Regions from separate parts of the Cupriavidus sp. 291-E7 genome, predicted to be linked through region 3. Evidence: predicted binding sites of a transcription regulator. Region 3 holds the regulator's gene; each other region holds the start of a gene.
What was found. Region 3 encodes NrdR, which represses ribonucleotide reductase genes. Its sites were predicted from a motif close to CACNANATNTNGTG; they were not measured.
Positions count from the first base shown of each region.

Region 1: AC3FLX_RS24800 (ribonucleoside-diphosphate reductase subunit alpha) is a predicted target of NrdR. The motif match lies at 1,512-1,525, and genes of this name have one in related genera.
Region 2: AC3FLX_RS07395 (ribonucleoside triphosphate reductase) is a predicted target of NrdR. The motif match lies at 1,960-1,973, and genes of this name have one in related genera.

Region 1 is NZ_JBYOJV010000016.1:83,795-87,071, reverse strand. Features, by position in the region: gene AC3FLX_RS24810 (sigma-54-dependent transcriptional regulator) at 1-497, shown strand, start outside; gene ampD (1,6-anhydro-N-acetylmuramyl-L-alanine amidase AmpD) at 490-1,089, shown strand; gene AC3FLX_RS24800 (ribonucleoside-diphosphate reductase subunit alpha) at 1,770-3,277, shown strand, end outside.
Region 2 is NZ_JBYOJV010000003.1:306,823-310,099, reverse strand. Features, by position in the region: gene nrdD (anaerobic ribonucleoside-triphosphate reductase) at 1-167, opposite strand, end outside; gene AC3FLX_RS07395 (ribonucleoside triphosphate reductase) at 219-1,943, opposite strand; gene AC3FLX_RS07390 (glutathione binding-like protein) at 2,115-2,822, shown strand; gene AC3FLX_RS07385 (IclR family transcriptional regulator) at 2,839-3,277, opposite strand, start outside.
Region 3 is NZ_JBYOJV010000002.1:268,585-271,861, reverse strand. Features, by position in the region: gene glyA (serine hydroxymethyltransferase) at 1-1,222, shown strand, start outside; gene nrdR (transcriptional regulator NrdR) at 1,382-1,849, shown strand; gene pilV (type IV pilus modification protein PilV) at 2,060-2,677, shown strand; gene AC3FLX_RS04145 (PilW family protein) at 2,674-3,277, shown strand, end outside.

The DNA of each region.
Region 1 (3,277 bases), on a different contig from region 3:
AAATCGCGGTGGCGGACCTGGGCCCGCTCGATGCCGGCATGGAGCGCGCCACCATGCTGCAGGCGGGCGCGCCCGCGGTGATGCATGCCCCAGCGGCTGCCCCGGTGCCGGCCGGCTATCACGCATGGGGCAGTCCGGCCACCTGGCCGGCACCGGGCGCGGCGGCACCTGTCGTGACGCTGCCCGAGCTGGCGCCGGAACCGGAGCCGGGCGGTGTTGTGGAAAACGACCCGCTGGCCACGGCGCTGGCCAACCTCGACTTCCCGATCGACCTGCCCGCGCGGCTCGAAGCCGTGGAGCGGGAGCTGATCCTGCGCGCGCTCAGGCAGACCGGTTTCAACCGCACCGCCGCCGCGCCGCTGCTGGGGCTGAACTTCCGGCAGTTGCGCTATCGCATCCAGCAGCTTGGCATCCGTGACGAGCGCGAAGGCCGCGACGGACAAGCCGCCGTGGACGAGGGCGAGCCGCTGGCCGAAGGCGAGGGCCGCGATGCCTGACGCGGCCAGCGCGCACGACTTCCTGCCGGACGCCGACGGTTGGGTGCCCGCCGCCCGCCGCGCGCCGTCCCCCAATTTCGATGCCCGCCCCGCGGGCATGCCGCTGGACGTGGTGGTGATCCACAACATCAGCCTGCCGCCGGGCCAGTTCGGCACTGGCGACATCGAAGCGTTCTTCCAGAACCGGCTCGACGTGTCGCGCCATCCGTTCTTCGAGACGATCCGTGACGTGCGCGTATCGGCCCACTTCCTGATTGCGCGCGATGGCGAGCTGGTGCAGTTCGTCCCTTGCACCCAGCGCGCATGGCATGCGGGCCAGTCCGACTATTGCGGGCGGCAACGCTGCAATGATTTCTCCATCGGCATCGAGATCGAAGGCACCGACGACCAGCCATTCACGCTGGCCCAGTACGGTACCGCCGGTGCGCTGGTGGCCGCGCTGCGCGTTGCGTATCCGATCCAGGGTGTTGCCGGTCACAGCGATATCGCGCCCGGCCGGAAGACGGACCCGGGGCCTCACTTCGACTGGGATCGCCTGGCCATGCTGGCGCAACTGCCGCCCGCACTGTTGCCGTATCGGCGGCAGGGGTGACCGGGTAGGTATTTCCCCCGATGTTGTGCAAACACCTCACGTCGGTCGTGATGGGTCCGGATGGGCCGTGACGGCGAAAGTGGCGATGACAAGACCCCATGCGGTGCAGGTTGTCATGGCGGTGAAAAATTCCCGTGCTGTTGCCTGCGCGCCGCCTCATTTCGGCGCAATCGGGGCTACAATCGCGCCCCCCGGTGGACGGTACCGCGCCCCATCCTGGGTCACCTATCGGTGATCCATTCCAATTAAAAAATTTTCGAAATTTTGTGCGCCACCGAACGTGACGCCGCGAAGCCTTGAGGCAGCGCGCTTTGCGGGAATGTGGCGCCGCCGCACCGGGAGCCTCAGCCCGCCCCGCGCGCTTGTCAAGACTGGTCATGCTGTCTCTTTTCACTATACTTAGGCCCAGTTTTGAACGGCACCACAACATCTAGTGGTGCCGCCGGGGAGCCGGCCCGGAAGTGCAGTAGCCGCCGCCGTGACAGGCGTCATCTAACGCATATTGGTTATCGGGCCGGAGCAGTACCGAAAGTCCCTAGCAAAATGTCCGCACGAGCAGTTTGGTTCGCATCTGGCCTGGCCTGAATCAAGTGTCTTAGGAAGCGCATTTTGCTAGGGACTTTGTCGTCTCAGTACAAGAACAGAAGTATTCATCACAGGGTTAATACCGGAGTTACCTCATGCAAACGGCCCAAAACGAACAACAAACCACCGGCGTGACTGGCGCAACTGGAATTGGTGGCGCAGCAGCCGGTAGCTCGCAGCAGAGCCCTGCCGCTGCAGGTGTTTCGTACCAGGACTACAAGCTGATCCGCCGTAACGGCGCCGTGGTGGCGTTCGAGCCGAACAAGATTGCCGTGGCCGTGACCAAGGCCTTCCTGGCCGTCAACGGTGGCCAGGGCGCGGCGTCCGCGCGCGTGCGCGAGCTGGTCGAGCAACTGACCCAGGGCGTGGTGCGCGCGCTGGTGCGCAGCCGTCCGAATGGCGGCACCTTCCATATCGAAGACGTGCAGGATCACGTGGAACTGGCGCTGATGCGCTCGGGCGAACATGAGGTGGCCCGCGCCTACGTGCTGTACCGCGAAAAGCGCACGCAGGAACGCGCTCAGGCCAACGCGCAAGCCGTGGCCCGCGTGCAGGAAGCCGGCGTGTCGTTCAACGTGACCGACAAGGGCGTGAGCTACCCGCTGGACCTGGTGGCGCTGCACGCGCTGATCGACAACGCCTGCAGCGGTCTGGGCAATGCCGTGAGTGCCGAGCCGATCCTGAAGGAAACGCTCAAGAACCTGTACGACGGCGTGCCGATGACGCAGGTCTACGACTCGGCCATCCTGGCCGCGCGTACGCTGATCGAGAAGGACCCGGCCTACAGCCAGGTGACCGCCCGTATCCTGCTGCACACGATCCGCAAGGAAATCCTGGGCACCGAAGTGACCCAGACCGAAATGTCGACGAAGTACGCCGAGTACTTCCCGAAGTTCATCGCGCGCGGCATCGAAGCCGAGCTGCTGGACGAAAAGCTGGCCACGTACGACCTGGCCCGCCTGGGCGCCGCGCTGGACGCCTCGCGCGACTTCCAGTTCAACTACCTCGGCCTGCAGACGCTGTACGACCGCTACTTCCTGCACGTTGACGAAGTACGCATCGAAATGCCGCAGGCGTTCTTCATGCGCGTGGCGATGGGCCTGGCGCTGGAAGAAAAGGACCGCGAAGCCCGCGCCATCGAGTTCTACCAGCTGCTGTCGTCGTTCGACTTCATGTCGTCCACGCCGACGCTGTTCAACTCGGGCACGCGCCGCTCGCAGCTGTCGTCGTGCTACCTGACCACGGTGTCGGACGACCTGGAAGGCATCTACGAAGCCCTGAAGGAAAACGCGCTGCTGTCGAAGTTCGCCGGCGGCCTGGGCAACGACTGGACCAACGTGCGCGCGCTCGGTTCGCACATCAAGGGCACCAACGGCAAGTCGCAGGGTGTGGTGCCGTTCCTGAAGGTGGTCAACGACACGGCCGTGGCCGTGAACCAGGGCGGCAAGCGCAAGGGCGCGGTCTGCGCGTACCTGGAGACGTGGCACCTGGACATCGAGGAATTCCTGGAGCTGCGCAAGAACACCGGCGACGACCGCCGCCGCACGCACGACATGAACACGGCCAACTGGATTCCGGACCTGTTCATGAAGCGCGTGATGGA
Region 2 (3,277 bases), on a different contig from region 3:
CGTTCGGCGTGCTCGCCCTTCTTGCCGATATTGAAACTCTCCACGGGTCGGTGGTAGCCCATGACGCGGGTCCAGACCTCGCAGGGCTGGCGCTCGTCGTCGCGCAGGGTGATAGCGGTGTCGGCGGTGTCGATGGAGAAATGCTGGCTGACGGAAAGATCGGTCATGGCATGCGCTCGCAGGTTGAAACTTCGGGTTGGAACATCGGGAGAAACAACTCAGGCCGCCTGCTGCGTCCGCTTGCGCGCGAAGATCTCCTCGTCGCATTTGGGGCAGAAGCGGTGTTCGCCGGCCAGATAGCCGTGCGTGGGACAAACGGAGAACGTGGGCGTGACCGTGATATACGGCAGCCGGAACGACTCAAGCGCCCGGCGCACCAGGCACTGGCAGGCGTCGCCACTTGACAGGCGCTCGCCCATGTACAGGTGCAGGACCGTGCCGCCCGTGTATTTGGACTGCAGCGTTTCCTGCCGCGCCAGCGCTTCGAACGGATCGTCGGTAAAGCCCACGGGCAATTGCGACGAGTTCGTGTAGTACGGCTGCGCGGCCGTGCCGGCCTGCACGATGTCGGGCCAGCGCTTGCGGTCCTCGCGCGCAAAGCGGTAGGTCGTGCCTTCGGCCGGCGTTGCCTCAAGGTTGTACATATGGCCCGTGGCTTCCTGATATTCGACGATGCGGCCGCGCACATGGTCGAGCAGACGCAGCGCCATCGCGTGGCCCGTCTCGCTGGTGATGTCGTGCGCGTCGCCCGTGAAGTTACGGATCATCTCGTTGATGCCGTTCACGCCCAGCGTGGAGAAATGGTTGCGCAGCGTGCCGAGGTAGCGCTTGGTATAGGGAAACAGCCCCTGATCCATCAGTTGCTGGATACGTTCACGCTTGGCTTCCAGCGTATCCCGCGCGATATCGAGCAGCGTGTCGAGCCGGGCCAGCAACGCTGGTTCATCGCCCCGATGCAGGTAGCCCAGCCGTGCGCAGTTGATGGTGACCACGCCGAGGGACCCGGTCTGCTCGGCGCTGCCGAACAGACCGTTGCCGCGCTTGAGCAGCTCGCGCAGGTCGAGCTGCAGGCGGCAGCACATCGATCGCACCATATTGGGCGTCAGATCCGAATTCACGAAATTCTGGAAGTACGGAAGGCCGTATTTGGCGGTCATCTCGAACAGCCGCCGGGCGTTCTCGCTGTCCCACGGAAAATCGGGCGTGATGTTGTACGTCGGAATCGGGAACGTAAAGACGCGCCCCTTGGCATCGCCCTGCGTCATCACTTCGATGTAGGCGCGGTTGATCATGTCCATCTCCGCCTGCAGGTCGCCATAGCGGAATGGCATTTCCTGGCCGCCGATCACCGGCACCTGCTCCTTGAGGTCGTCCGGGCAGGTCCAGTCGAAGGTCAGGTTCGTGAACGGCGTCTGCGTGCCCCAGCGCGACGGCACGTTGAGGTTGTAAATCAGCTCCTGGATGTGCTGCCGGACTTCCGCATAGTTCATCGCGTCCTTGCGGATGAACGGCGCCATATAGGTGTCGAACGAAGAAAACGCCTGCGCGCCGGCCCATTCGTTCTGCATCGTGCCCAGGAAATTCACGATCTGCCCAACCGCGCTCGACATATGCCGCGGCGGCGACGCCTCGACCTTGCCCGGCACGCCATTGAGTCCTTCATGCAGCAGCGTGCGCAGCGACCATCCCGCGCAATAGCCGGACAGCATGTCGAGGTCGTGGATATGCAGGTCGCCCGCGCGATGCGCCGCGCCGGCTTCTGGCGCATAGACATGCGAGAGCCAGTAATTGGCCGTGACCTTGCCGGCCACGTTGAGAATCAGGCCGCCCAGCGAATACCCCTGGTTGGCGTTGGCGTTGATCCGCCAGTCCTGGCGGTCGAGGTATTCGTTGATCGATGACTCGACATCCACCGTCGTTCTGCTCATGGCCATTTCCGGCATCGCGTCCGCTCCCTCATACAAGATGTGGTGCGGATTCTTCCACATGACCACTATATGTAGCTTTGGCCTAGATCAAATGTCGATATCAGGGGTATTTGGGGCCTGCCAGGCGAAACGGCGCCGAACCTATTAACATGGCCGCTTTCGCCCACAAAACGACTTCTCCCCACAATGACCGTTCTGTCCGACTTTCCGATTACCGCCAAATGGCCTGCGCAACATCCCGAGCGCCTGCAGCTGTATTCGCTGAATACCCCCAATGGCATCAAGGTATCGCTGATGCTGGAAGAGACCGGCCTGCCCTACGAGCCGCAACTGGTACGGTTCGACAAGCATGACCAGATGTCGCCGGAATTCCTGTCGCTGAACCCCAATAACAAGATCCCGGCGATCATCGATCCCAACGGTCCCGGCGGCAAACCGCTGGCCCTGTGGGAATCGGGCGCAATCCTGGTCTACCTGGCCGAGAAGGCCGGCAAGTTCATGTCGGCGGACCCGGCGCTGCGCTACGAAACTATCCAGTGGGTGATGTGGCAGATGGGCGGAATCGGGCCGATGTTTGGCCAGGTGGGCTTCTTCCACAAATTCGCGGGCAAGGACTACGAAGACAAGCGTCCGCGCGACCGTTACGTGGCCGAGACCAAGCGGCTGCTGAAGGTGCTGGACGAACGGCTCAAGGGCCGTGAGTGGATTATGGGCGACGACTACACGATCGCCGATATCGCCACGTTCCCGTGGGTGCGCAACCTGCTGGGTTTCTACGAGGCCGGCCCCCTGGTCGGCATCGAGGACTTCCCCGAGGTATCGCGCGTACTCAAGGCATTCGAGGCACGCCCTACCGTGCAGCGCGCCGTGAACATTCCGAAGCGCCCGGAATAAGACTGCAACGCACGCGCTACGCGGCGCAGCCCAGCAATGCGCTGATCGCCGCGGCTTCCTCACGCACCGCGCGGCCGATGGGTCCGTCGATCGAAGGGTCGAAGCCGCCGGTGGCGCCAAGCGCGGTGAGCACCGCGCAGACACGGCCCGTGTAGTCGCGCACCGGCGCCGCCACGGCGCTGATGCCTTTCAGGTTGGTATCGCGCACGGCCGCGCAGCCCTGCATCCGCACGGGTTCGCGCAGCACTCCAAGCGGGTCTTTTTCGTCGAGGTCGGCGCGTTGCGCCGGCGTGAGCGCATCCAGCTCAGCCTGTGCCAGCGCCTGGACGTTCGAATCGTCGAGCATGCCCAGGAACACCCGTCCCGTGGCCGACCACAGCAGCGGCATCACCGACCCCACGCGCACATTCACCGTCACCGGCAGACCCGGCTCCTCGATTCGCACGATGGTCGGC
Region 3 (3,277 bases):
CGAACAGATCGACCCCGAAGTCTTCGCCGCGATCCAGAAGGAAAACCAGCGCCAGGAAGACCATATCGAACTGATCGCCTCCGAAAACTACACCTCGCCGGCCGTGATGGCCGCACAGGGTTCGCAGCTGACCAACAAGTACGCCGAAGGTTATCCGGGCAAGCGCTACTACGGCGGCTGCGAATACGTTGACGTGGTGGAGCAACTGGCCATCGACCGCGTGAAGCAGCTGTTTGGCGCCGAAGCCGCCAACGTGCAGCCGAACTCGGGCTCGCAGGCCAACCAGGGCGTGTTCTTCGCCATGCTCAAGCCGGGCGACACCATCATGGGCATGAGCCTGGCCGAAGGTGGTCACCTGACCCACGGCATGGCGCTGAACATGAGCGGCAAGTGGTTCAACGTGGTGAGCTACGGCCTGAACGCACAGGAAGACATCGATTACGACGCGCTGGAAAAGCAGGCTCACGAGACCAAGCCGAAGCTGATCATCGCCGGCGCCTCGGCCTTCGCCCTGCGCATCGACTTCGAACGCATCTCCAAGGTTGCCAAGGCAGTTGGCGCCTACTTCATGGTGGACATGGCCCACTACGCCGGCCTGATCGCCGCCGGTGTCTACCCGAACCCGGTGCCGCACGCCGACTTCGTGACCACCACCACCCACAAGAGCCTGCGTGGCCCGCGCGGTGGCGTGATCCTGATGAAAGCCGAGCACGAGAAGGCCATCAACTCGGCCATCTTCCCGGGCATCCAGGGTGGCCCGCTGATGCACGTAATCGCCGGCAAGGCCGTGGCCTTCAAGGAAGCGCTGCAGCCCGAGTTCAAGGAATACCAGCAGCAGGTGGTGAAGAACGCCGCCGTGCTGGCCGAGACGCTGATCTCGCGCGGCCTGCGCATCGTGTCGGGCAAGACCGAAAGCCACGTGATGCTGGTGGACCTGCGCGCCAAGCAGATCACCGGCAAGGAAGCCGAGAAGATCCTGGGCGACGCGCATATCACCGTGAACAAGAACGCCATCCCGAACGATCCGGAAAAGCCGTTCGTGACCTCGGGCGTCCGCCTGGGCTCGCCGGCCATGACCACGCGCGGCTTCAAGGAAGAAGAAGCCCGCCAGGTGGCCAACCTGATCGCCGACGTGCTGGACAACCCGCACGACGAAGCCAACATCGCCCGCGTGCGCGAACAGGTTTCCGCCCTGACGCGCCGCTTCCCGGTGTACGGCTGATCGGCCGATCCGTTCTACGTTCTAAAGCGTATCTATAGTTAGTACGCACCAACGGCGCCGCCTGCCCTCGGCAGGCGGCGCCGGTTGACCCGCCACAACCCCGCAGCAGAACTCAAAGATGCAAAATGCGGGCTGGCATATTTCTTCAGGTGGTCAGGCATGAAATGCCCCTTCTGCGGTCATTCCAATACCCAGGTCCTCGATAGCCGCGTCTCCGAAGACGGTGAAACCGTGCGTCGCCGCCGGCGTTGCGAGGCCTGCGACCGCCGCTTCACCACCTACGAACGAATCGAGCTGTTCTTCCCGGCCATCGTCAAGAAGAACGGCTCCCGCGTGGACTACACCCGCGCCAAGCTCAAGGATTCGATGCGTCTGGCCCTGCGCAAGCGGCCGGTATCGGCCGAGGCAATCGACGAGGCCATCCTGCGCATCGAGGAAAAGCTGCTCGCCCTGGGCGAGAAGGAAATCCCGAGCAGCCAGGTGGGCGAGCTGGTCATGCGCGAGCTGCGCAAACTCGACAAAATTGCCTACATCCGCTTCGCTTCTGTTTATCGAAGCTTCGAAGATGTGTCGGAATTCCGCGACGTACTCGACGAATTTTCAACCCCTACCCCACGAAAGGGGTAGCTACTTCCACAAAAAAGCTGTCTAATCTGCACTAGCCTCCTTCGGGTAAGGAGGCCGGCGAGCAAGCACGCGTTTTAATCGCATCGAAGCACTGCAAAGTACAGCCGCCACGCGTCAACCGGACCCAGCAGAGGTCCGGACGCACAAGAAGTCCAGCGCGCCGCGCAAAGAACAAAAAAGAACTGTCGTTTTTTTGGACGGGAGTCACAAATGGGTCAATCTCGCTGCCGGGAGGCAGCTGGCTTCACCATGCTTGAAGCATTGGTAGCCATTGTCGTGCTCGCATTCGGCGTGCTGGCAGTGGCCAACTTGCTGCTCAAGTCATTCCGCTTCGCACAACAGTCTTCCTATGATGTCCTGGCCTTGCAACTGGCCAATGACATCGCGGACCGTATGCGTGCCAACGGTGCGCAGATCAACGCGGGCACATTCGACAACTTCGACACGAAGCTCGGCATTCCGCAGATTTCGGACGCGACCAATCTCTATAAGACCGCGTGTGCGAATACGCCGGCAAACTGCGGTCCTATTTCGGCAACATTCGATATCGCTGAATGGTCGCGCAGGGTCACCAGCAGCCTGCCGGGCGGCCGCGCCGTCATCTGCCGCGATGCGAACACTTGGACGGCGGGTTCTGGGTACACCTGGAGTTGCAACGCCGTGGCTGGCGGAAACGCGTCCACGAAAGACACCCCTCTGGTGGTCAAGATCGGCTGGCTCTCGCGCTTCAACGACTCCAGTGACACTGGCACTCCGGACGGCAACCAGGCCGACGGAACGGCTTCGGTACAGATTGTCGTGGTTGTCTCGCCAGGAGTCGCCAATTGAAGACACGCCCGACACCCCATCGCTCGCCAAACCGTCGCAGCGGAGGTTTCACGCTGGTCGAACTGATGGTGACGCTCGTGATCAGCCTGCTCGTGCTGATGGCCGGCATCTCGTTCTACATGATGAGCCGCAGTAGCTACGAGACGATCAACGACAATGCCAATCTCGAGGAACGGGGCAATTTTGCCCTGTCCGTCATGATGCGACTCATGCGCCAGACCGCCTATGTTCCGGTGGTCAATGACACCGGCGGCATGATGTCCGTCGCCGACCCCATGATTGTCGGCCTCGACAACTGCGCAAATCCGAATGACAGCGAAACCCTGGCGTGCGGAGCCAGCCCGGGCATCAATGCCAGCGACGCCGTCATCATCAGGTATTTCGGTGTTGGTCAGCAGGCCAACACCACCAAGCCGGATGAATCCGTCGTCGACTGTTCGGGTCAGGGCGTTGCCGGATACACCGACATCGACAGCGCCGCCTCGCAGCGGGGCCTCTCGATTCTCTACATTGGCAACGGCGCCAATGGCAAGCCATCGCTGATGTGCAAGTACCGCGAACGTGCCGCGAGTGGCCAGGAAAGCGCCACCGTCTTCCAGA